DNA from 3 places in the Peribacillus sp. NPDC076916 genome. Region 1 is predicted to be linked to each of the others. Evidence: riboswitches for the same ligand, from Rfam matches in the RefSeq annotation. Region 1 holds a riboswitch; each other region holds the start of a gene.
What was found. A riboswitch is a leader RNA that binds a small molecule or an ion and turns the genes downstream of it on or off. The one in region 1 is predicted to bind glycine.

Region 2: linked by a shared signal. The riboswitch ahead of ACQKFG_RS12235 (amidohydrolase) and the one ahead of gcvT (glycine cleavage system aminomethyltransferase GcvT) in region 1 are both predicted to bind glycine.
Region 3: linked by a shared signal. The riboswitch ahead of glyA (serine hydroxymethyltransferase) and the one ahead of gcvT (glycine cleavage system aminomethyltransferase GcvT) in region 1 are both predicted to bind glycine.

What each region holds. Positions count from the first base shown of each region.
Region 1 is NZ_JBNNIU010000002.1:149,228-156,957, forward strand. It holds gene comGF (competence type IV pilus minor pilin ComGF) at 1-15, shown strand, start outside; gene comGG (competence type IV pilus minor pilin ComGG) at 8-394, shown strand; gene ACQKFG_RS05715 (YqzE family protein) at 511-696, shown strand; gene ACQKFG_RS05720 (YqhG family protein) at 740-1,540, opposite strand; gene ACQKFG_RS05725 (DEAD/DEAH box helicase) at 1,518-3,206, opposite strand; glycine riboswitch at 3,581-3,668, shown strand; glycine riboswitch at 3,672-3,755, shown strand; gene gcvT (glycine cleavage system aminomethyltransferase GcvT) at 3,896-5,002, shown strand; gene gcvPA (aminomethyl-transferring glycine dehydrogenase subunit GcvPA) at 5,020-6,366, shown strand; gene gcvPB (aminomethyl-transferring glycine dehydrogenase subunit GcvPB) at 6,359-7,730, shown strand, end outside.
Region 2 is NZ_JBNNIU010000003.1:537,746-545,475, forward strand. It holds gene ACQKFG_RS12200 (M42 family metallopeptidase) at 1-99, shown strand, start outside; gene ACQKFG_RS12205 (DUF84 family protein) at 181-702, shown strand; gene ACQKFG_RS12210 (AraC family transcriptional regulator) at 822-1,691, shown strand; gene ACQKFG_RS12215 (YtoQ family protein) at 1,800-2,249, opposite strand; gene ACQKFG_RS12220 (hypothetical protein) at 2,373-2,879, shown strand; gene ACQKFG_RS12225 (thioredoxin family protein) at 2,991-3,302, shown strand; gene ACQKFG_RS12230 (DUF1444 domain-containing protein) at 3,353-4,159, shown strand; glycine riboswitch at 4,316-4,419, shown strand; gene ACQKFG_RS12235 (amidohydrolase) at 4,644-5,831, shown strand; gene ACQKFG_RS12240 (DNA translocase FtsK) at 6,231-7,730, shown strand, end outside.
Region 3 is NZ_JBNNIU010000006.1:6,029-13,758, reverse strand. It holds gene ACQKFG_RS18085 (amino acid permease) at 129-1,508, shown strand; glycine riboswitch at 1,838-1,943, shown strand; gene glyA (serine hydroxymethyltransferase) at 2,117-3,367, shown strand; gene gcvT (glycine cleavage system aminomethyltransferase GcvT) at 3,502-4,611, shown strand; gene gcvH (glycine cleavage system protein GcvH) at 4,774-5,169, shown strand; gene gcvPA (aminomethyl-transferring glycine dehydrogenase subunit GcvPA) at 5,171-6,523, shown strand; gene gcvPB (aminomethyl-transferring glycine dehydrogenase subunit GcvPB) at 6,516-7,730, shown strand, end outside.

The DNA.
Region 1 (7,730 bases):
AAAGTCGATGAATAATCAAAAAGGAGTCGTTTTTCCGATGGTCATGATTGTAGCGAGTGTTTTCATCATGTTCACGATACTAATGATAGACCAGTTTATCATTGATAAAAAGTTTTATAAAGAAGTGGAAGAATCGCTTGTGGCCGACCACCTTGTCCATCTAGCCATCAAGGATGTGACGGCAGATTGGGGCGAAGAGATTCCAAAAATCATCCAGGGGGAAATTTCATATCCCAATGGTGTGGTGCGGTATTCCTTGATGAAACAAGAAGGTCCTTACGTATATATCGAGTTTTCTTCCACGACCAAAAATGATCGCGAAGGGAGGGTCATCATTCAATACGATAAAGAAGCTGGGCAAGTGAAGGAATGGTTGGAAAAGCAGGCTGTGTAATACGAAAATCAACACTTTTTTTTAATGGTACGCGACAGGTTCACGTGTTCAGGGTACATGCGAAGGAATAAAAGGGGCGTAAACCGGGCATACTTTGCTTAGGGTGATGATTTTAAATGTCTACAAACGCTTATATTAAATATCTGACGCAGCAGCTTGTCGAGTATTTTAATCTGACGAAAAAAGAACGAAAAGAAAAGCGCCGTCACAGAAAAGAGGATAAAAATCATGGTATGTCCCATTGGTTTGGCATTGTCCCTTTTGCTTTGTCGATGTTCGTAAGGAAAAATATCAAAAAATGAAACAGATGTCCCGAACTTAGGACATCTGTTTTTCATTCTATACTTATCCCAATGCCCTATCTGAAAGGTAAAATAATCCTCCGTTTATGATGGATATTCTGATGTTGGGTTCATATTGGGCTTTTAGTGCCTCTTTCTCGGTATAATAACTCTCACTTTTTTCGTCCATATCCTTGTAAAAATGCTCCAATAAATTCAAATCATTCTGCCAGCGCAGCATTGCTTCCTCCGCCCAGGAATGGTCATCATCCTCGAAACTGGTCCTGATGTATGTATCCAGTCTTGCCAATCCACTCTTGGGCATGATTAAAGGTGAAAGCGTAAAGGAGTAATCCGGTATTTTGGGGGTGACCTTTACAGGTAAAACCCGATGGTGAAACCCTTCCATGATTTCACCCGAGATTAAATTCAATCCGATCGACATGAAAGTATCTTTTTTACGGTCGCATTGATAGGATATTTTCACATTCAGGGTCAGCCAAGGAAACAAAGGATTATTTCCGCCGCCCTTTGGTGGAGGAGTATCCTCAAAAAGTCTAGTATAACCTGCCAGCTTTTTGGTTGATTGAATAATCTGATGTAGGCGTGGGGAGCCAAAATGAATCATTTCTCCCTTTAAATCGGATGGAGCCTGTTCTGGATCGGTAATGAAAGTCATCTGTGCTGGGTTCGGAACGCCACCTGTTTTTTCTAGATAATGCCAATAAAAGGGTCTGTTCATTAATTCTTTATCCATTTCAATCGTCAATTGGACTGTAAGGTGGGTCGGCGCATTATCCAGTATTTCACAATCGTTGGCCTTAAAGTAAGTTTTTAAAAAATCATGAATTTCCCGTTGCTGCATGAACATCACCTTCCTTCATGGATTGAGCGAATTGGATTAATGATGAAAAATTATCCATCTTGATCTTCATTTCGCCCTCTGTTTTGGACTCGCCGACCACATCGATTAAATATTCTTCAATGTTGTTAATATCCAGTTTGGTTAGAATATCATCCAATTCTCCAATTACTTTTTCAAATAAATTTATTTTTTCGTATAATAACTTCAGAATATGTTCTTCTACTGTATTTTTCGTGGCGAAGTTATAAATCATCACATCTTCTTCCTGTCCAAGGCGGTGAATCCGTCCAATTCTCTGTTCGAGCCTCATGGGGTTCCATGGCAGGTCAAAATTAATCAAGTGATGGCAAAACTGAAGGTTTATCCCTTCCCCTCCAGCTTCTGTTGCAATTAATACCTGTATATTCTTTTGGAATAATTCTCTCATCCAGTCTTTCTTTCCGCGCTTAAAACCGCCTCGGAAAGGAACCGAAGAAATTCCATTCTGCTGTAGGTACCATTGGAGATATAGCTGAGTCGCCCGGTATTCGGTAAAGATAATCACTTTGTCATCAATTTTCTTGATCAGTTCCAAAGCTTTTTCAGCCTTGGAGTTCTGGACTGTTTCATTCACTTTAGAAAATAAATCATCAAGCTTTGCCAAAAAGTCAGGGGAAGGCTGATCATACTTTTCTTTCATATTCTTTAAAGTATAAAAGACCGCCTCTCTGCTGCTGCATGCTTCCCTTTGGAGAGTGAGAGCCGAAAATGCGCTTCCTTTTGATCCATCCGAAATAGGCTTGAATTTGGAAACAGCATCATACAATGCCTGTTCCGTTGGAGAAAATTCAATGGTGATGGTTTCCACATGCCGTTTTGTCCATTCAATGCCAGTATCGGCCCGCCGGTTTCGAATCATGACAGTATTGACCAGTTCCTTTAGGTGTTCATCTTCAATGATGTTGCGGCCTTTCCCTTTATACTTTTCCGAAAAGAGCGAAGCATTTCCCAAGTGGCCCGGTTTCAATAACGAAACGAGGTGAAAAATCTCCTCGACTTTATTTTGAATCGGAGTGGCTGTAAGGAGTAAACAAAATTTCTTTTTCAGATTTTGGACGAATTCATAGTTCTTCGTCTTATTATTTTTAAGTTTATGAGCTTCATCAATAATGATGAAGTCATATTCCTGAGTGAAAATGATATCTCGATGTGGAGCGCGTTTCGCTGTATCGATGGATGAAATGACCACATCACAGGAGTCCCAAACATAACTTTTTCTCTGAACGACTGCCGGTATATGAAACTTGGTATTCAATTCAAACGCCCATTGTGTGACAAGGGAGGCTGGAACAAGGATCAATACTTTTTTTACAAGGCCCCTAATCATATACTCTTTTAGGATCAAGCCTGCTTCAATTGTTTTTCCGAGCCCCACCTCATCAGCTAAAATGGCCTTTCCATTCATCTTTTCCACCACTTGCTTTGCTGCTTCCAATTGATGGGGAAGCGGGGTTAACTGCGGAAGGTGTTTGGGCGCCTGTAAACCTTCAAAATCAGGGATAATAAGATTTTCCTCCATTTGAACCGCCAGCTTATAAAGCTCCCAATTTCCCCATGGACCGTCATTTTCCACTTTTTGCAGAAGCTCGTCATTCCATTCAGAATTGAAGGATATATTGATTTTCATAGAAATAACTCCCTCTTAAATCATAATTTCCTTAATAAAGGGTCAAAACCCGAACATTTTGTATGTGAAGTAAGAAAAATATTTCTCTTCAAAAGATATTGCAGAGATAAGTTTCTTAGGGTAGGATATAAGTATATTTAGAAAATTCAATTTCCAAACGCTACAAAGAATCTTTGTACATCGATTTTGCAGTTCGCGTTTTCTTAGTATGGGCTATAGGCTCTTAATTTATCCAAGATTACTGAAGGAGATCACTCAAACGGTTTCTGAAGTTTTAGGAGAATTGGCAGAGAATGTATTCGATGATGCTCAAAGGTTTTACCGATGCTTGGGGCTATTTCGTTTCCTTTCATTGGCAGACCATTCATATGCGGGTGAAGATAAGGGGAGAGACTACGGATGTAGCGCCGAAGGAGCAAACTTAGCAGTGAATCTCTCAGGCAAAAGAACTCTTATTGGACGCAACTCTGGAGAGCGCCGCCCGTTTTGGGACGGCCACCAAAGGGGAAAACCTATTACATAGGTAAACTTTCAGGTTTCAGGACAGAGAAAAAGCTCAAATGGGCTTTCTCTGTCCTTTTTTGTGCTTTTTTCACATCATGAATCAGGATATACCTGATGCGAAATGACAAGAAGCTTTTGATAATGAAGCCAATTAATTTCAAAAAAAATCTGAAGGGGGTCATTTTTTGACCAATTTAAAAAGAACACCACTATTCGAGGTTTATCGTGAATACGGAGGTAAAACGATTGATTTTGGCGGCTGGGAACTTCCTGTCCAATTTTCGGGTATCAAGGACGAACATGAAGCCGTACGTACAAAATCGGGGTTATTCGATGTTTCCCATATGGGGGAAGTCGATGTTAAGGGTCCTGGGAGCCTTTCCTTTTTACAGAAAATGCTCACTAATGATATATCAAAGCTGCAGCAGGGCGGTGCCCAATATACCGCCATGTGTTATGAAAACGGAGGCACGGTTGATGATCTTATCGTGTATAAAAGGGCAGAGGACGACTATCTGCTCGTGGTCAATGCAGCGAATACAGAAAAAGATTTCAATTGGCTTCAAGCTAATTTAACGGAAGATGTCCAAATTACGAATGTATCGAGTGACTATACACAGCTGGCACTTCAAGGACCATCTGCAGAAAAGATATTACAAAAACTATCGGGAAATACTGACTTAAGTGAAATTGGATTTTTCAAGTTCAAGGAAAATGTCCTGATTAACGGTATCTCCACGTTGGTATCCCGTACTGGATACACTGGTGAAGATGGTTTTGAGATATATAGTGACAGTGAAAATGGTCCTGCCCTTTGGAAGGCGATTATGGAAGCCGGAAAGGAAGAGGGGGTTCAGCCGATTGGTTTAGGTGCTCGTGATACCCTGCGTTTTGAAGCGAAACTGCCGCTTTATGGGCAGGAGCTTTCAGCGGACATCACCCCGATAGAAGCCGGTATTGGTTTTGCAGTGAAAGTGGATAAGGAAGCGGATTTTTTCGGGAAAGCCGTTCTTGCTGAGCAAAAGGAGAATGGAGCTCCCCGCAAGCTTGTGGGAATTGAAATGATTGACCGTGGCATTCCGCGTCATGGGTATAAGATCTACAGCGGTGATAAAGTCATTGGTGAGGTCACGACCGGTACCCAATCACCCACGTTGAAGAAAAACGTGGGATTGGTACTTATCGATAAGGAATTTTCGGTACTGGATGCGGAAGTAGAAGTGGAAATCCGTTCCAAGCGTTTGAAAGCCGTTATCATACAAACACCTTTTTATAAAAAACCACGTAAATAGAGGGGAATGGTCATTAGATGAAACATCGTTATTTACCCATGACAGAGCAAGATAAACAAGAAATGCTGGAAGTGATAGGGGTATCTTCTACTCAAGAACTTTTCAATGATATCCCTGAAAGCGTTCGTTTCCAAGGAGAATACGATATTAAGCCTGCTAAATCGGAACCTGCATTAATGAAAGAATTATCAAGGCTAGCTGCCAAGAATGCGGACCTTAAAAGCTATGCTTCCTTCCTTGGTGCGGGTGTCTATGATCATTACGCACCGGTCATCGTCGATCATGTTTTATCCCGTTCTGAGTTTTATACGGCTTATACACCGTATCAGCCAGAAATTTCACAGGGCGAGCTTCAGGCGATCTTCGAATATCAAACGATGATATGTGAATTGACGGGAATGGATGTAGCTAACTCATCCATGTATGATGGCGGGACGGCGCTAGCCGAAGCAGCCATGCTTGCTTCTGGCCAGACGCGGCGCAAGAAGATTCTCATTTCAGGAACCGTTCATCCTGAATCAAGGGAAGTTGTGAAGACATATGCGAAAGGGCAACGGGTGGAAGTGGTCGAAATTCCTTATAAAGACGGTGTGACGGATTTAGCTGCTTTAAGGGAATTGGCGAATGATGACATTGCAGGAGTGATCGTGCAATATCCGAACTTTTTTGGCCGCATCGAGCCATTGAAAGAAATGGAGGAAATCATTCATGGTGTCAAGTCCATGTTTATCGTTTCCAGTAACCCGCTTGCATTGGGAGCTTTGACATCCCCTGGAGCACTCGGTGCAGATATCGTAACGGGGGATGCCCAGCCATTCGGCATTCCAGCGGCATTTGGGGGACCTCATTGTGGCTATTTTGCCGTTACTAATAAACTTGTTCGGAAAGTTCCGGGCCGACTCGTCGGTCAAACGGTGGATGAAAATGGTAAAAGGGGGTTTGTACTGACCCTTCAAGCTCGTGAACAGCACATCCGCCGTGACAAAGCCACATCCAACATTTGTTCCAATCAAGCTTTGAATGCCTTGGCAGCTTCTGTAGCAATGACCGCGCTTGGGAAAAAGGGTGTCAAAGAAATGGCTGTGCAAAATATTCAAAAAGCGCATTATGCGAAAAAAGCAATTATGGCAAAAGGGGTGGAAGTGATATTCGACGGTCCTTCATTTAATGAATTTGTCATTAAACTGCCTGCTTCGTTTTCAGAAATCAATAAAAACCTTTTTGAAAAAGGGATGATCGGCGGCTTCGATTTAGGGACGGTTTATCCTGAGCTGAAAGATCATATGCTGGTCGCGGTAACTGAACTTAGAACAAAAGAAGAAATTGATGCACTTGCGCAGGAATTGGGGGATCAACATGAATAATCAAGATCAATCACTCATTTTTGAAATCAGTACTTCCGGTCGAATCGGATACAGTCTGCCAGAAATGGATGTTGCAACTATTTCGCTCGAAGAAATTCTTCCTGCCGACTACATCCGTGAAGAAGAGGCAGAACTTCCTGAGGTGTCCGAACTTGATATCATGCGTCATTATACAGCACTTTCCAAGCGGAATCATGGAGTGGATTCGGGTTTTTATCCGCTGGGTTCATGCACGATGAAATATAATCCGAAAATAAATGAAAATGTGGCGCGCTTCAACGGTTTTGCCCATATCCATCCATATCAGGATCCGGCTACTGTTCAGGGAGCATTGGGACTATTATTTGATTTGCAGGAACACTTAACGGAAATCACCGGTATGGACCAAGTGACATTACAGCCTGCAGCAGGTGCTCACGGTGAATGGACTGGATTGATGATGATTCGCGCTTTTCACGAAGCGAATGGCGATACAGAACGGACTAAAGTGATTGTGCCTGATTCTGCACACGGTACGAATCCTGCCTCTGCAACTGTTGCCGGCCTTGAAACGATTACAGTGAAGTCGGATGAAAATGGGTTAGTCGACCTTGAGGATTTAAAGCGTGTTGTCGGACCGGATACCGCGGCCTTGATGCTGACGAATCCCAATACATTAGGATTGTTTGAAGAAAATATTTTGGAAATGGCCCAACTTGTCCATGACGCAGGTGGGAAGCTTTATTATGATGGAGCCAACCTGAATGCAGTTCTATCGAAAGCACGACCGGGTGATATGGGCTTTGATGTGGTTCACTTAAATCTCCATAAAACATTCACAGGCCCGCATGGCGGCGGCGGCCCGGGTTCTGGTCCTGTAGGGGTGAAGTCGGACTTGATTCCTTACTTGCCTAAACCGCTTGTGGTCAAACAAGGTGAGCAATTCGTTCTTGATTATGATCGTCCGCAATCCATCGGCAGGGTAAAACCTTATTATGGTAATTTCGGGATAAACGTGAGGGCGTATACGTACATTCGTTCAATGGGGCCAGATGGTCTTAAAGCCGTCACCGAGAATGCGGTCATCAATGCCAATTACATGATGCGTAGGTTGGAACCATTTTTTGACTTACCATATAATCGTCATTGTAAGCATGAATTCGTATTAAGCGGACGCCGTCAAAAGAAATTAGGGGTAAGGACTCTCGATATAGCCAAAAGATTGCTGGATTTCGGTTATCATCCTCCGACCATTTACTTCCCGTTGAACGTGGAAGAAGGAATGATGATAGAACCGACTGAAACCGAGTCGAAAGAAACGCTGGATGCGTTCATCGATGCGATGATCCAGATTGCCAAGGAAGCGGAAGAAACCCCGGAAATCG
Region 2 (7,730 bases), on a different contig from region 1:
ATTCATATTGATGATTATGCCGCTGCACGTGAACTGATTGGAAAATTGGTTCGTTCCTGTGATAAAACGACATTCGAGACCTTGATTAATAACGGTTGATGGTGGAAGCTGAAATGGAAAGGGATGCTGTCATGTATCCTTTTCCATCAGCTTTTTTTACATAGAAGGAAGGTAATTATATTGAAAATAGCAGTAGGCAGTAAGAATCCGGCGAAAGTAAGTGCCGTGCTAGGTGTATATGAAGATGCAGAAATCATTTCGCTTCAAGTGGAGAGCGGGGTCCCGGAACAGCCTTTTTCAGACGAGGAAACGATGGAGGGGGCAATGACACGTGCCCGGAACTGCTTGATTCACAGTGATGCCGAAATGGGCATCGGGCTTGAAGGCGGTGTCGTGAAAATGGGACAAGCCCTGTTTTTGTGTAATTGGGGTGCAATGGCAACAAGGGACGGTGAGGTCTTTGTAGCTGCCGGAGCGAGAATCCCAATTCCGGGAATTGTTGCTGAGAAGCTGCTGGACGGTGAAGAGTTGGGCCCAGTGATGGACGCCTTCACAAGGCAAGAGAATATTAGCAAAAAGGAAGGAGCGATCGGCGTATTTACAAATGAGCGAATCACCAGGGGGGACATGTTCCTTCATATCATGACGATGCTTGCCGGCCAACACGAGTATAAGCTGAAAATGAAAAAACAGGAGTTTTGAATCCCTGTCATGGAAAAGCGGGTTTCGAATGATGGAAAACGAATACTGCCAAAACAGAGCAGGAACGGACAGGATTTTATTGAGCGGCCTTGCTAGTATAGTGACAAGGGGGGAACGAAATGGGGTGGGTTGAATCAATCCAAAAGGCCATCGAATATATCGAGGAGCACTTATTGGAGGACCTGACGATCGAGAGCATTTCCAGGCAGGCGAATGCCTCAGTTTTTCATTTTCAACGGACTTTCACCATTTTAACGGATATAACCATTGGTGACTATATTCGTCGTCGAAGACTGACCTTAGCGGCCCAGGAGATTTCATCAACAAATGGCAAGGTCATTGATTTAGCCTACAAGTATGGCTATGACACCCCCGAGGCATTCTCGAAAGCTTTTCGAAGGCAGCATGGGGTATCTCCAAGCGAAGCCCGAAAGTATATGGGGAAACTGAAATTCTATGAACGCCTGGTAATACAGGTGATTCTGAAAGGGGCAAAACCGATGAAATACAATATCCTTGAAAGGGATTCCTTTCAATTGATTGGAATCAAGCAGGAGTTTTCCTTGGTTAATGAAGAGAATTTGATCGGGATTCCAAAGTTGTGGGAGAAAGTGAATGCGGATGGAACAGATGATAGGTTAGCTAAGTTGAACAATGGCCAAATAGATGGCTTGATTGGTGTATGTGTCGATAAGCGGGCTGTGGAAAAAAATGAAACGATGGATTATTGGATAGGTGCAGAGTATGCCGGGAAAGTGCCTGAAGAGTTTTCAACCCTGACGATACCGGCTTCCAAGTGGGTTGCATTCGAAGTTCACGGACCTATGCCTGATGCCATCCAACAAGCTTGGAAACGAATTTTTTCCGAATGGTTCCCTACCAGCGGTTATGAACATGCCGGAACTCCAGAATTGGAAGTATACGCGAATGACGACGCTTCAAACCCTGACTATTACTCTGAAATTTGGATTCCCATAAAAAAGGGATAAGTTAAAAAATTCTTTTCGCTTGCAGGGGAGGCCCTGCAAGCTTTTTTTCATTTCTTTATGATGATCAGACATTCATACTTGAGTTGAGCAGTTAAGGGGCAGGGAGTTTTACAGCCCTTCTTCAAAAATATAAGAAAGCACTTTCATCGCTTGATTAACGGATTCTACTGTGACACTCGCCTTTTCCGATAATTCCTTTAAGGCATGATGATGGGATTCCGGACGAATCAAAATAAGTGGTTTACCCAGGGAAATGGCGGTGCTTGCGTCCATGGCGGTATTCCACTGTTTATATTTCTCGCCAAATAGAGCGACGACAAGATCAGCTTTTTTCATCAAAAGACCTGTCCGCAAATTATTGATTTGGGAAGCTGCCGCATCCTTCAGGATGGGATTCGGCTGTTCCCCGAGGATATCTTCACCGATATTATCGGAGCGTTCATGATTTTCCATTGGGCCTACAAATTCTAAAGGGAGCTTCAGTGCAGCGGCCTTATCTCTCAGCTCACTTCTCCAATTCGAATGGATCTCCCCAGCAAGATACACGGTTAACTTCATTGTTTTCCTCCTCGGTATTAAAATTGCTTTCATTGTACCATGTTTTTTAGAAAATGGATGAATTCCATAAATAAGGATAATATTATCCATAAGGTAGTAAAAGAGACGGCTGGAGGAATGACGATGGCTTTATCGAATAAGAATATCCTTGTTTTCCTGTTGATAAGCAGTTTGATCGCGGGCTGCTCAGGCATTGAGAGACAAACCGAAAAGGCAATGAAGGCTGCTGAAGTGGCTTTTCGTGACGATGAAAAACAGCCCAATCAAGAGGCGGGGCTAATTCAGGTCTATCTGCCAAAGGATTTTAAAGTAGTGGAAGAACATGATAATAATTTGATTTTACAAAAAGATGATAAGATTTATATATTATTTGTCAATCCAAATGAAAAAGAAGACAACTCCGTGTTATATTTGGCGATAAAAGAACAAGATGATCAAAATGTGATGCTGCATTCTTTCCAAACTGATGATAAATTCGGCTTTATTTCGGTCAAAGAGATACCGAAAGAAAAGTATGAGCTTGCAGTGGGGATCGGCGGGGTGAAGCTGACAACCGAAACGGATAAAGACCAATTAAAAACCGATGCAAAACAAATGATGGAAATCGTTTCATCCGTGCCCCAGAAATAAGTCTTATCACGGCCGTTCAACCGATCCGTATTAATGGTTGATTTCTGGAGAGTCTGGTATGATGGGATTATAAAAAACTATGGTGTCATTTAGAGCAGGAGGAATATTCAAATGGAAAATTTACAAACCGTTGAGCAATATGATGCATTGAAAAGTGAAGGCAAACATATCTTTCTTTTTTCAGCGACATGGTGCGGGGATTGCCGTGTAATCGAACCGATCATGCCGGAGATTGAAACGAAATTTCCTGATTTTACATTCATTCATGTGGACCGTGATGAATTCATCGATGTGTGTGCGGCGAATGATGTATTCGGCATACCAAGTTTCATCGCGTATGATAATGGTGAAGAGCTAGGCAGATTCGTGAGCAAGGATCGCAAAACGCAAGAACAAATTGAGGAATTCATTCAATCACTATAATTAATTTCCCCTTCTCGCTGGGGATTTTTCAATGAAGAGGAGGGTCAGTCATGAAAATGGACAGCACGAAGCTGAAAAATATCCTGAAAGAACGTTTAAAAGATGAAAATCGCACATTCAAATTCGATAGTAAGCAAGATACGTTACGGGTGGAAAATGTGAAGACCGGGAAGGGAATCACCATCGAGTTGCCTCCTGTACTTGCTAACTATGAAAACGTACAGGAAAAGGCCATCGATGAAATTATCTATTACGTGGAAGAGGCCCTGAATGTGATGGGGGGAGAACACAGCATGGAAGGCAAGGAGAAATTCATTTTCCCAGTCATCCGCTCGACCTCCTTTCCGATGGAATCGGAAGAAGGAAATCCATTTTTATTCGATGAGCATACGGCTGAAACCCGGATTTTTTATGCCCTTGATTTAGGGAAAACCTACCGTCTTATAGATGAAAAGATGATTCAACGGGAAAATTGGCAGGGTGACAGGATCCGTGAAATTGCCCTTTTCAATGCCCGTTCCCTCTCCACTGAAATGAAGTCGGATATCGTTGCAGGTAATGCATTTTATTTTTTGAACACGAATGATGGGTATGATGCCAGCAGGATCCTGAATGAATCATGGCTTCGGGAAATGAAGGACAAGATCGAGGGAACCATGGCTGTTGCCATTCCCCATCAGGATGTCATCATCATTGCCGATGTGAAGAATGATACGGGCTATGATATTCTTGCGCAAATGGCGATGAGCTTCTTTGCCAGCGGGCATGTTCCGATAACGGCTCTATCATTTCTTTACGAAGAAAATGAGTTGGAGCCCATCTTCATTATGGGTAAAAACAAAAAGCGTGAACAATGATATATTGAATCATAAAAGGACCGTGTCAGCATCTGACATCGGTCCTTTTAAAGTTTAATAGAGTTTATGACTTTTAGAGTTGATATTTATTTTTTTATCGGTGATAATGAAATTGTAATATTTTGAGAATACGGAATAAAACGATAGAACGAGCTTGTGAACGTTGTGGGAGAGTGCAAAGCATTGAGCCACCGAAGGAGCAAGTTCCAAAAATATCCCTTGGAGCAAATCTCTCAGGTAAATGGAACCGCAGCTGGACGCAACTCTGGACAGCGCGCAGGAAGTGTGCCGCCAACGGGGAAATCTCCACGACCAAAATGGAGTTGAATTCTCAGGTGAAAGGACAGAGAAGGGAGCGGCAGGTTTGCGCAACCCTTCTCTGTCCTTTTTTAATTGGCTTTATGCATACAAAAGGTTTGCAGCGAACATGGAACTTACTAATATACCAATCAACTTAAAATAATGGGGGAGAATGATCGTGAATTTGAAAAGCAAATTAATGAACATGCTGGAAGCCCGTAAAGAGGAAATGGTTCAAATCCGCCGTCATTTACACGAGAATCCGGAGCTATCCTTCAAAGAAGAGAAAACGGCAAAATATATCATTGATTTTTATAACGGGAAAGATGTATCGATTCAAACGAATGCAGGAAATGGATTAGGGATCATCGTGACGATCGAAGGCGGGAAACCAGGGAAAACGATAGGTCTCCGTGCCGATTTCGATGCACTGCCGATTACAGAAGAAGCGGAGGTTCCGTTCCGTTCAAAAAATGAAGGTGTCATGCATGCCTGCGGACACGATGGGCATACCGCTTATTTATTGGTACTGGCTGACTGCATCATTGAGCTGAAAGATTCCCTATCAGGTACGATCAAAATAATTCATCAACATGCAGAAGAAACACCTCCTGGTGGAGCAAAGAGCATCATGGAATCAGGGGTTTTGGATGAACTGGACGCTGTCTTCGGAATCCATTTATTCCCTTCGCATCCAGCAGGGGTCGTCGGGTATCGCAGCGGCTATTCGATGGCTGGACGGACCTATTTCAAATTAGCCATAAAGGGTGTAGGCGGCCATGGTTCCTCCCCGCATATGGCTAATGATACCATTGTGGCAGGCGCCCATTTCGTGACAGCCATACAAACCGTAATCAGCCGTCGCTTGAACCCATTTGATATGGGAGTAGTCACAATCGGCTCCTTCGATGGAAAGGGAAGCTTTAATGTCATTAAAGATCGTATAGAAATTGAAGGGGATGTCCGTTATATGACGGCAGAGACCCAGCAGCTGATCGATAAGGAAATCCACCGGATCGTTAAAGGGATAGAAACGGAATTTGATGTTCAGTGCGAGCTTACATATGTGCCCGATTATCCTCCGTTATATAATGACCCTGAACTGACTGGATTCGTGAAAAATAGCCTGGAAAGCATGAATGACAATGATATTAAGAATGTTGTGGAATTTCCGGTTTTCTCAGGTTCGGAAGATTTTTCGTATTATGCAGAAAAGATTCCTGGCTGCTTCTTTTACATTGGCTGTAAACCGAAAGGAGTGGAGAAGGCCTATTTCAATCACCATCCTAAATTCGACATTGATGAAGATGCCCTTTTGATCGCCTCCAAATCAGTGGCGCAGGTTGTATGCAGTTTTTATGAATGGAAATAGTCTTCTTTGGTCTTTGTTTGCAAAAAAAACGCAGAAACCCACAAAACACCGTTCGGTATTAACGAACGGTGTTTTATGGGTTGCGGCATGTATTTGAATGCCGCCGGCGGTTTTCTGCTTCCAAGGTTGCATGAAAACTTAATCTCTTTGTAAACGCGATTTAACAGCGGTGTTTTATTTAAATAGTAGACTAGGAGCTAATGTTAATTCGCAATTGATAGGTTTAATCTCATTCCAGAAGGGGTTTAATAGGGTAGGAGTTCTGCGAACTCCGTTAAGTTAGCAGGAATGCGATAAAAAAATAGATGCTAATCCCAATTCAGCTTAAATTTTCTCGATATTTTTAAAATAACTGGTAGAATTAGTTACATAACTACAGATGTAGAAAGAGTGATAGTTTTGAAATGGCTAAATAAGATGAAAAAATGGTTCCAAGCAGAGGAAATTATTGAAATCGAAGAAATAATTATAGATGAGCCGCTAGATGAAGAGACATTAAAGAAAATGGATTTTTCAAAGCTTTCGAAGTCAAAGAAAGAAGAAATAAAAGTTTACAATCAAAAAGTGGAAAAAATGTCCCAGACCCCAGACCCGGATACGAAAATCCTGTTTCAATATCCAAAAGGACAGTTCAAGTTTCCGCTCATTCCAGACCGGGAGCAGAATAAAAGAAAGCCTAGGGAAAGAAATAGGGAAGAAAATGAACCCAAACAGGGGAAAAATGTGACCAAGGAAACAACGAAAAGGCCTGTAAGGGATAGTGAACCAAAACGGAGAAGTTTCGACCGGGAGGAAACCTCAAAAATAGTCCCGTCAAATACTCCATTCCGCCCAACGGAAATCCCTTCACCCATTTATGGGTTCCGTCGTCCGGAAAAAAAAATAGTCCCATCTGAAGAAATTGTCGAATATGAATTAGAAAGCAAAATGCCCATCCCTAAAAAAGAAGGAGCCGATATCGAGATTCCGGTATCGATCCTTGAAATTCCAAAAGAAGTGTCACATGAGGAAATGACGATAGAGCCATCCGTTCTTATACCGGAAAAAGCGGAAGAAAAAAGGGAAGATTCGGAGATACCCGCTTTCTTTCGCAGGAATTCCATAGAGTCACTGCCAGAAGAAGCAGTAAGCGAGCCTGACATAATTGAGCCTGCGGTGGAAAAAGAGGCTATTGAACAGGACCAGGTCGATTATGGACGCGAAGTCGCTGTATCCATCATCGAACAGGCCGACGACACACCGCCTGAAGCTATATCGGTACCGGAGGAGGTTGCTGCACAATCAAATCAACCTTACGTCAGTCAAGGGACACTGCCTGAAGATCCATCAGAGGCAACACCTGAAGGGCAGCCTAAACGTCCGAAAAAACATATCCCATTCAATGTGATGATGCTTAAGCAAGACCGGGAAAAAAACAGCTTCATGGATAAGATGATGCCGGAAAAAAAAAGCCTTAATTCGGAAAGGGCAGTAGATTCACCTGATAAGCGGCCAATGAATGATGCTGCTGAAACGGAGGCAGGACAAGCGAAACCATCCGCCATTCCTGAACGGAAACAGGAGGAGGGCAGAGTTATGCCAAAAGAGGGGACTCCGATCATTAAATCAACCTTTTTGGACACGAAGGCTGGTTCGGAAACCGCCGCCGAGCCTGAAAATACAGTTGAATCCAATATGGGTTCCAGTTCGGTCTCTAGGCCGCTCTTGGAGCAGGAACCCCTTTCTGGAAATGGGTATCAAGAAGCAGTTTATACAGAGGCGGCAACAGAAAGTGGCCAGGGCGATACCACAGCAGTTTATGGCTCCGTGGAAGCGGAGGATAATCCATATTATGTGTTTCCGAATATCGAATTGCTGACACCTCCCACTTATGCTGTGCATGATGATGAGTGGCTCGAG
Region 3 (7,730 bases), on a different contig from region 1:
TGCTAAGAAAGCGCTTACAGTGATAGAGCAGTCTCCCAGTGTGCTAATAATTCACACTAATTGAAGGACTGAACCTTTATAAGGAAAAAATTCCAAGTAGCCTATAAAAGTAGAAAGTGGGGAATCGTATGCAGGAACAAAAGTTGGATAGAGGGTTAAAAAACAGGCACGTACAACTCATAGCTATTGGTGGTGCAATCGGAACGGGATTATTTCTTGGAGCAGGAAAATCTATTCATTTAGCTGGACCATCAATTCTATTTGCTTACATGATTACAGGCATCATTTGTTTTTTAATCATGCGCGCACTTGGAGAACTACTCTTATCTAATTTGAACTATCATTCCTTTGTTGACTTTGTAAGAGACTATTTAGGTAATATGGCAGCATTTGTAACCGGCTGGACATACTGGTTCTGCTGGATTTCAATCGCAATGGCCGACTTAACAGCAGTTGGACTTTATACTCAGTATTGGTTTCCCTCCGTACCGCAGTGGATGCCTGGATTAATTGCACTAGTCATTCTGCTATTTATGAATCTTGCAACCGTAAAACTTTTTGGCGAAATGGAATTCTGGTTCGCATTAATTAAGGTCATAGCTATTCTAGCATTAATTGTTATCGGTATTTTCATGATTATTAAAGGCTTTTCCACTGATTCAGGCGCAGCAAGTTTCACGAATCTATGGAGTCACGAGGGTATGTTCCCAAATGGAATAAATGGTTTTGTCCTCTCATTCCAGATGGTAGTGTTTGCGTTTGTGGGCATTGAACTTGTAGGACTTACAGCAGGTGAAACAGAAGATCCAGAAAAAGTTATCCCCAAGGCGATCAATAATATTCCTATTCGGATTATAATTTTCTACATTGGAGCACTTATTGTCATTATGAGTGTTTATCCATGGAACGCAATCATCCCAACGGAAAGCCCATTCGTTCAAGTATTTGTGGCTGTAGGTATTGCTGGAGCTGCTGGTATCGTTAATTTTGTCGTCCTAACATCGGCTGCTTCGGCATGTAACAGCGCAATCTTCAGTACAAGCCGGATGGTATACTCACTTGCCAAAGATAAAAATGCACCTGTACCGTTTGCAAAACTTAATGACCGTAAAGTACCTTCCAATGCATTGTTCTTTTCAACTGTTGTCATTTTAATTTCTGTTGTATTGAATTATTTAATGCCTGAAGGCGTATTTACCTTGATTACAAGTATTTCTACCGTATGTTTCATCTTTATTTGGGGAATTACAGTCATCAGTCATTTGAAATACCGTAAAACAAGACCAGATCTAGTGAAAAAGAACAAATTTAAATTACCACTTTATCCAATTTCCAATTACTTGATCCTTGCTTTCCTGGCATTCGTCCTTGTTGTTCTTGCACTTGCGGACGACACTCGTGTTGCCTTATTCGTTACTCCTGTTTGGTTCATTCTGCTGATTGCGATTTATAAGATGCGCATAACGAAGGTGGATCAGGCGAATCAGAGAGAGGTAGCGGGGAATTAAGAGGCAAGAAATCCTTTGATTCTATTTGCTGTGTTTGTACAGATAGTTGCTGCTCCATTTTTTCCAACTCGGTGAGTAAAAAATCTGCCCGTTTTAAAAAGCCAAAGATATCTGGTTGATTCTATGATAATTCGAAATAAATATTTTAGAATAGTATTGTTAGCGCTTTCAAAAATGCTTGACATTATTATTCTCAACAACTATTCTAAATGTACCAAATTGAATAAGCGGATGACAGTTGTGGGAGAGTGCAAAGCGACAAGCCACCGAAGGAGCAAGTTCCAAAAAGACCCTTGGAACAAATCTCTCAGGTAGATGGAACCACAAATGGACGCACCTCTGGAGAGCGCGTATAAACACATACGCCACCAAAGGGGAAAGGCTCTATTTAAAAAATGGAGCTAAACTCTCAGGTAAAAGGACAGAGAAGGGTAGAGAACGCTACGACCCTTTTCTGTCCTTTTTTGCGTGCAAAAAAGGTTGTAAAGCATACTGTTTTTAGCAGTTTTCATAGAAAAGCAGGTCTGTAGCGGGAAAGAGCACCATATTGGGATTGGTAATTATGTAAAAATTCTGAATTTACAAAAATGTCCGGGAGGGAAAATGAAATGAGTTTACAACAAAATGATTCAACCATTTTTGAAGCGATTGAGAAAGAAGGACAACGTCAACATCAAACACTGGAATTGATTGCATCAGAAAATTTTGTTAGCCCAGATGTATTAGAGGCAATGGGAAGCGTGATGACAAATAAATATGCAGAAGGTTATCCAGGAAAGCGCTATTATGGTGGGTGTGAATTTGTCGATGTGGCAGAACAAACGGCCATTGAGCGTCTAACAAAGCTTTTTGGTGCCAAATATGCAAATGTTCAGCCTCACTCAGGTGCACAAGCCAATTTCGCAGTTTTTTTCGCACTCCTTCAGCCTGGTGATAAGGTGATGGGAATGAACCTTTCACATGGTGGCCACCTAACTCATGGAAGTCCAGTCAGCGTTTCAGGAAAATGGTTTGAAGTTGTGTCTTATGGAGTTAGAGAAGATACTCAGTTAATTGATTATGATGAGTTGGAAGCTATCGCAAAGAAAGAACAACCTAAATTGATTATTGCAGGAACAAGTGCCTATCCAAGAACGATTAATTTTGCACGATTTAGAGAAATTGCCGATCAAGTTGGTGCAAAACTTATGGTGGATATGGCTCATATAGCCGGGCTGGTAGCTACTGGTCTTCACCCATCCCCAATCCCATATGCGGATGTTGTGACAAGTACAACTCATAAAACATTAAGAGGACCTCGGGGGGGCATCATTTTAACGAACGATGAAGTAATTAACAAAGCGATTAATAAATCCGTATTCCCAGGAATTCAAGGCGGTCCACTTATGCATATCATTGCAGCAAAAGCAGTTGCATTCAACGAAGCTTTACAACCAAGCTTTAAGGATTATGCGAAACAAGTCATTGAAAATGCTGCAACACTTGGCGAAACATTAAAAAATGAAGGTGCAGCACTTGTTTCTGGTGGAACAGATAATCATATTGTCCTTTTAGATTTGCGTCCGTGGAATTTAACAGGAAAAGAAGCGGAGAAATTATTGGAAGACGCAGGCATTACCGTGAATAAAAATACGATTCCCTATGATCCAGAAAAGCCATTTGTTACGAGCGGTATCCGAATGGGGACAGCAGCTTTAACAACTCGAGGCATGAAGAGGGAAGAGATGGTGAAAATTGGTGAAGTGATTGCAACTGTTCTAAAGAGTAAAGGGAATAAAGACGTCCTTCAGAAAGCAAGAGATACAACCAAAGAGATTTGTGATGTTTATCCGTTATTTCAACAGCCAACTACTGTGTAAATAAAGGGGCAGCTTAATGGAATTATGCCTTTGCTGAAAACTGAGCAACTGCCATGGCAGCGAGATACTACTAGCAATAAAAAAAACTTTAACAGTTGAACTATTTTGCAGAAAATCATAATTGGGGGTAAAACATGGGTATTGAAACAGCATTAAAGCAAACACCGCTTTTTGAAGTATATAAAAAATACGGAGCAAAAGTTATAAATTTTGGTGGCTGGGCTCTACCGGTTCAATTTACCAGCATTTTAGAAGAGCATGAAGCTGTTCGAACTGAAGCAGGACTTTTTGATGTTTCTCATATGGGAGAAGTGCTTGTGGAAGGGAAAGATGCCGAGAGTTATATTAACTACCTTGTTACAAACGATGTAACAAAGCTTGGCATCAATCAAGCACAGTATACAGCAATGTGTTATCCAGACGGTGGAACGGTCGATGATTTATTAGTTTATAAATTAGGGAATGAAAAATATTTACTTGTCATTAATGCTGCAAACATTGAGAAAGATTACGAATGGATGAAGCAGCATGTAAAAGGAGAGATGGAGCTCCAAAATATTTCGGAGGACATCGCTCAGCTTGCCATCCAAGGACCAAAGGCAGAAAGCATTTTGCAAAAGTTAACGGAAATTGATTTATCAGAAATTGGTTCATTTAAATTCGCCCAACACGTCAACATCTCGGGGATTTCCGACGTACTTGTATCCCGTACAGGTTACACAGGAGAAAATGGATATGAGCTTTATTTATCTGCAGACAAAGCGGTAGCACTTTGGGAAAAGCTCTTAGAAACAGGAGCCACGAGTGGATTAAAACCATGCGGACTTGGTGCACGGGACACGCTTCGGCTGGAAGCACGTCTTGCACTCTATGGCCAAGAACTAAGTAACGATATCAGCCCGCTTGAAGCAGGAATCGGCTTTGTCGTAAAGACGAACAAAGAAAGTGACTTTATCGGAAAATCTGCTCTTACAAAACAAAAAGAAACTGGATTAAAACGAAAATTAGTAGGGATTGAAGTAACAGGCCGGGGGATTCCGCGTAATGGTTACAAGGTAATTTCTAAAGATGGAGAGGAAATTGGTATTGTTACATCAGGAACACAATCACCATCTTTGAAGAAAAGCTTAGGTCTTGCCTTGGTATCAGCCGATCAAGCTGAAGTGGGGACACCGATAAAAGTGGAAATCCGAAATAAACAGATTGAAGCCGTTATTGTTAATGCACCATTCTACAAAAGGTAAGCGGAAATATTTTAATAGAGTTATCGTGTAGTTTTCATGAGTCGATATCCGTTACCTTGCATACAGCCTAAAATCGACTACCTAAGAGCAAAATTACCTAAATTATATTCTGAATTATGGGAATAGTTAAAAAGAAAAAAGAAAAGAAAAGGGGAAAATACAATGACGAAATTATTATCAAGTTTTCGATATAGCAAAGAACATGAGTGGGTGCAACAATTAGAAGGAAACCGTGTTCGTATTGGAATCTCTGATTATGCACAAAAAGCGTTAGGTGATATCGTCTTTGTTGAAAATCCAGCGATTGATGATGAAGTAACGGTCAATGAATCGATGGGAACGATCGAGTCTGTTAAAGCAGTTTCCGAACTTTACTCACCTGTTTCAGGGACCGTAGTTACTGTAAACGAAGAGTTAGAAGGCGCTCCAGAGACGATTAACGAGCATCCATTTGAAGCAGGGTGGTTAGTTGAAGTAGAAATGTCCAATCCAGAAGAATTAGACTCACTTCTAAACGAAGATGAGTATCAAGCATTTACTAATGAAGGAGAGGAATAATATGACAGCCACTTATAGATACCTTCCTGATACGAAACAAGACCAAGACGAGATGCTCACATTTTTAAATATTTCTTCTATAGATGAGTTATTTGAAGATATTCCAGCTGAAATCAGCCTGCAGGGAGAGCTAAACATCCCAATGGCGGTTCCTGAACCGCTGCTTGTGAAAAAAATGAACCAGCTTGCTACAAAAAACAAAAATGCGAATCATTACCCGACTTTCCTAGGCGCGGGTACATATGATCACTACATTCCAAGTGTGGTAAACCATATGATTTCACGCTCCGAATTTTACACAGCCTATACACCTTACCAACCGGAAATCAGTCAAGGTGAATTACAAGCAATTTTTGAATTTCAAACGATGGTCTGTGAGTTGACAGGAATGGATGTGGCTAACTCTTCCATGTACGATGGTTTTACATCGCTTGCAGAAGCTGCATCACTTGCTGTTGCGGCTACGAGACGTTCGAAAGTTCTTGTTTCCAAAGCGGTACATCCTGAATCCCGTGCTATTTTACATACAGTAGCAGGTGGTCCGGGATACACAGCTGAGGAAGTAAACCTAGCTGATGAGATTACAGATTTAGGGAAGCTGCAAGAACAAATAGATAATGACACTGCTGCCGTAATTGTTCAATATCCAAATTTCTTCGGTTCCATTGAGGATATAAAAGCAATTAAGAAAATTGCGGAAGAAAAAGGTGCCCTTTTAATCGTAAGCGCCAATCCTCTTGCACTAGCACTATTGCAGGCACCTGGGAAACTTGGGGCAGATATTGTGATCGGTGATATGCAGCCATTAGGAATCCCGATGTCCTTTGGCGGTCCACACTGCGGCTATTTTGCGGTAAATAAAAAACTCATGCGCAAAATCCCAGGACGAATTGTAGGCCAAACAGCAGATGAAAAAGGACAGCGTGGATTTGTGTTAACACTTCAAGCACGTGAACAGCATATTCGCCGTGATAAAGCCTCATCGAATATTTGTTCCAACCAGGCATTAAATGCTCTTGCCTCTTCTATTTGCATGACATCACTTGGAAAGCAAGGGATTCGTCAAATGGCACAGCTAAACATTGAGAAAGCTGATTACATGGCGAAAACTCTAGAACAGAAGGGCTATACCATAATCAATGAGGCACCATTCTTCAATGAGTTTATAGTCGAGCTTCCTCGTTCGGTAAAGGAAATCAATGCAAAACTTCTTAAGGCGGGTATTATCGGTGGATTTGATTTAGAAAGTGATTACGGTTTTGAAAACAAAATGCTGCTAGCTGTGACTGAGCAGCGAACAAAAGAAGAAATTGACCAATTTGTTGATGCTTTGGAGGCGATTTTTAATGGTTGAATATAATGAGTTGATTTTTGAAATAAGTCGTCCAGGACGGGTAGGTTCAAGTATTCCGGATAGTGACGTTGACTATGTTGATATAAATGAAAAATTTCCAAAGCATTTAATTCGTGACGAACCTGCTGAGCTGCCAGAAGTATCAGAGTTGCAGCTTGTCCGCCATTACACAGCGCTCTCTAATAAAAACCATGGAATCGATAATGGATTCTATCCACTGGGTTCTTGCACGATGAAGTACAATCCGAAAATAAATGAAGATGTGGCACGGCTGGAAGGCTTTAGCCGCATTCATCCCTATCAGCCCGTTGAAACAGTACAAGGTGCATTAGAAGTTTTATATGAATTACAGGAAGAGCTAGCCGTCATTACAGGAATGGATGCTGTAACATTACAGCCATCCGCAGGGGCTCAAGGGGAATGGACAGGTTTAATGATGGTTAAGGCGTATCATGCTGAAAAAGGTGAAACCAGAACGAAAGTACTTGTTCCAGACTCAGCGCACGGTACAAATCCTGCAAGTGCAAGTGTTGCTGGTTTTCAAACGATCACGATTCCATCCGATAAAAATGGATTAGTTGACCTAGAAGAATTAAAGAAACATGTAGGATCTGATACAGCTGCGCTAATGTTGACGAATCCGAATACCCTTGGACTTTTTGAAAAAGAAATTGTGGAAATCGCTCAGGTTGTTCATGAAGCAGGGGGGCTATTATATTATGACGGAGCGAATGCCAATGCCATTTTAGGAAAAACAACACCAGGTCAAATGGGCTTTGACATTGTGCACTTAAATCTTCACAAAACATTTACGACTCCTCATGGAGGTGGCGGTCCAGGTGCAGGTCCTGTCGGTGTGAAAGAGAAACTTACTCCATACTTGCCAGTTCCGCGCATAGAAAAAGAAGGTGAAAAATATGTGCTGAACGCTAATTATTCGCACTCTATCGGAAGGGTAAAGGGGTATTATGGAAACTTCGGAATTCTCCTGCGGGCGTATACTTATATTCGCACGATGGGGCCTGTTGGGCTTCGCCAAGTGTCGGAAAGTGCTGTGCTTCATGCTAATTACCTTCGTAAAAGATTGGAGCCATTCTTTGAAGCGCCATATTTACAAATTTGCAAGCATGAATTTGTCCTATCCGGATCCAGGCAGAAAAAGCTAGGTGTAAGAACGCTTGATATAGCAAAACGCCTGCTAGATTTC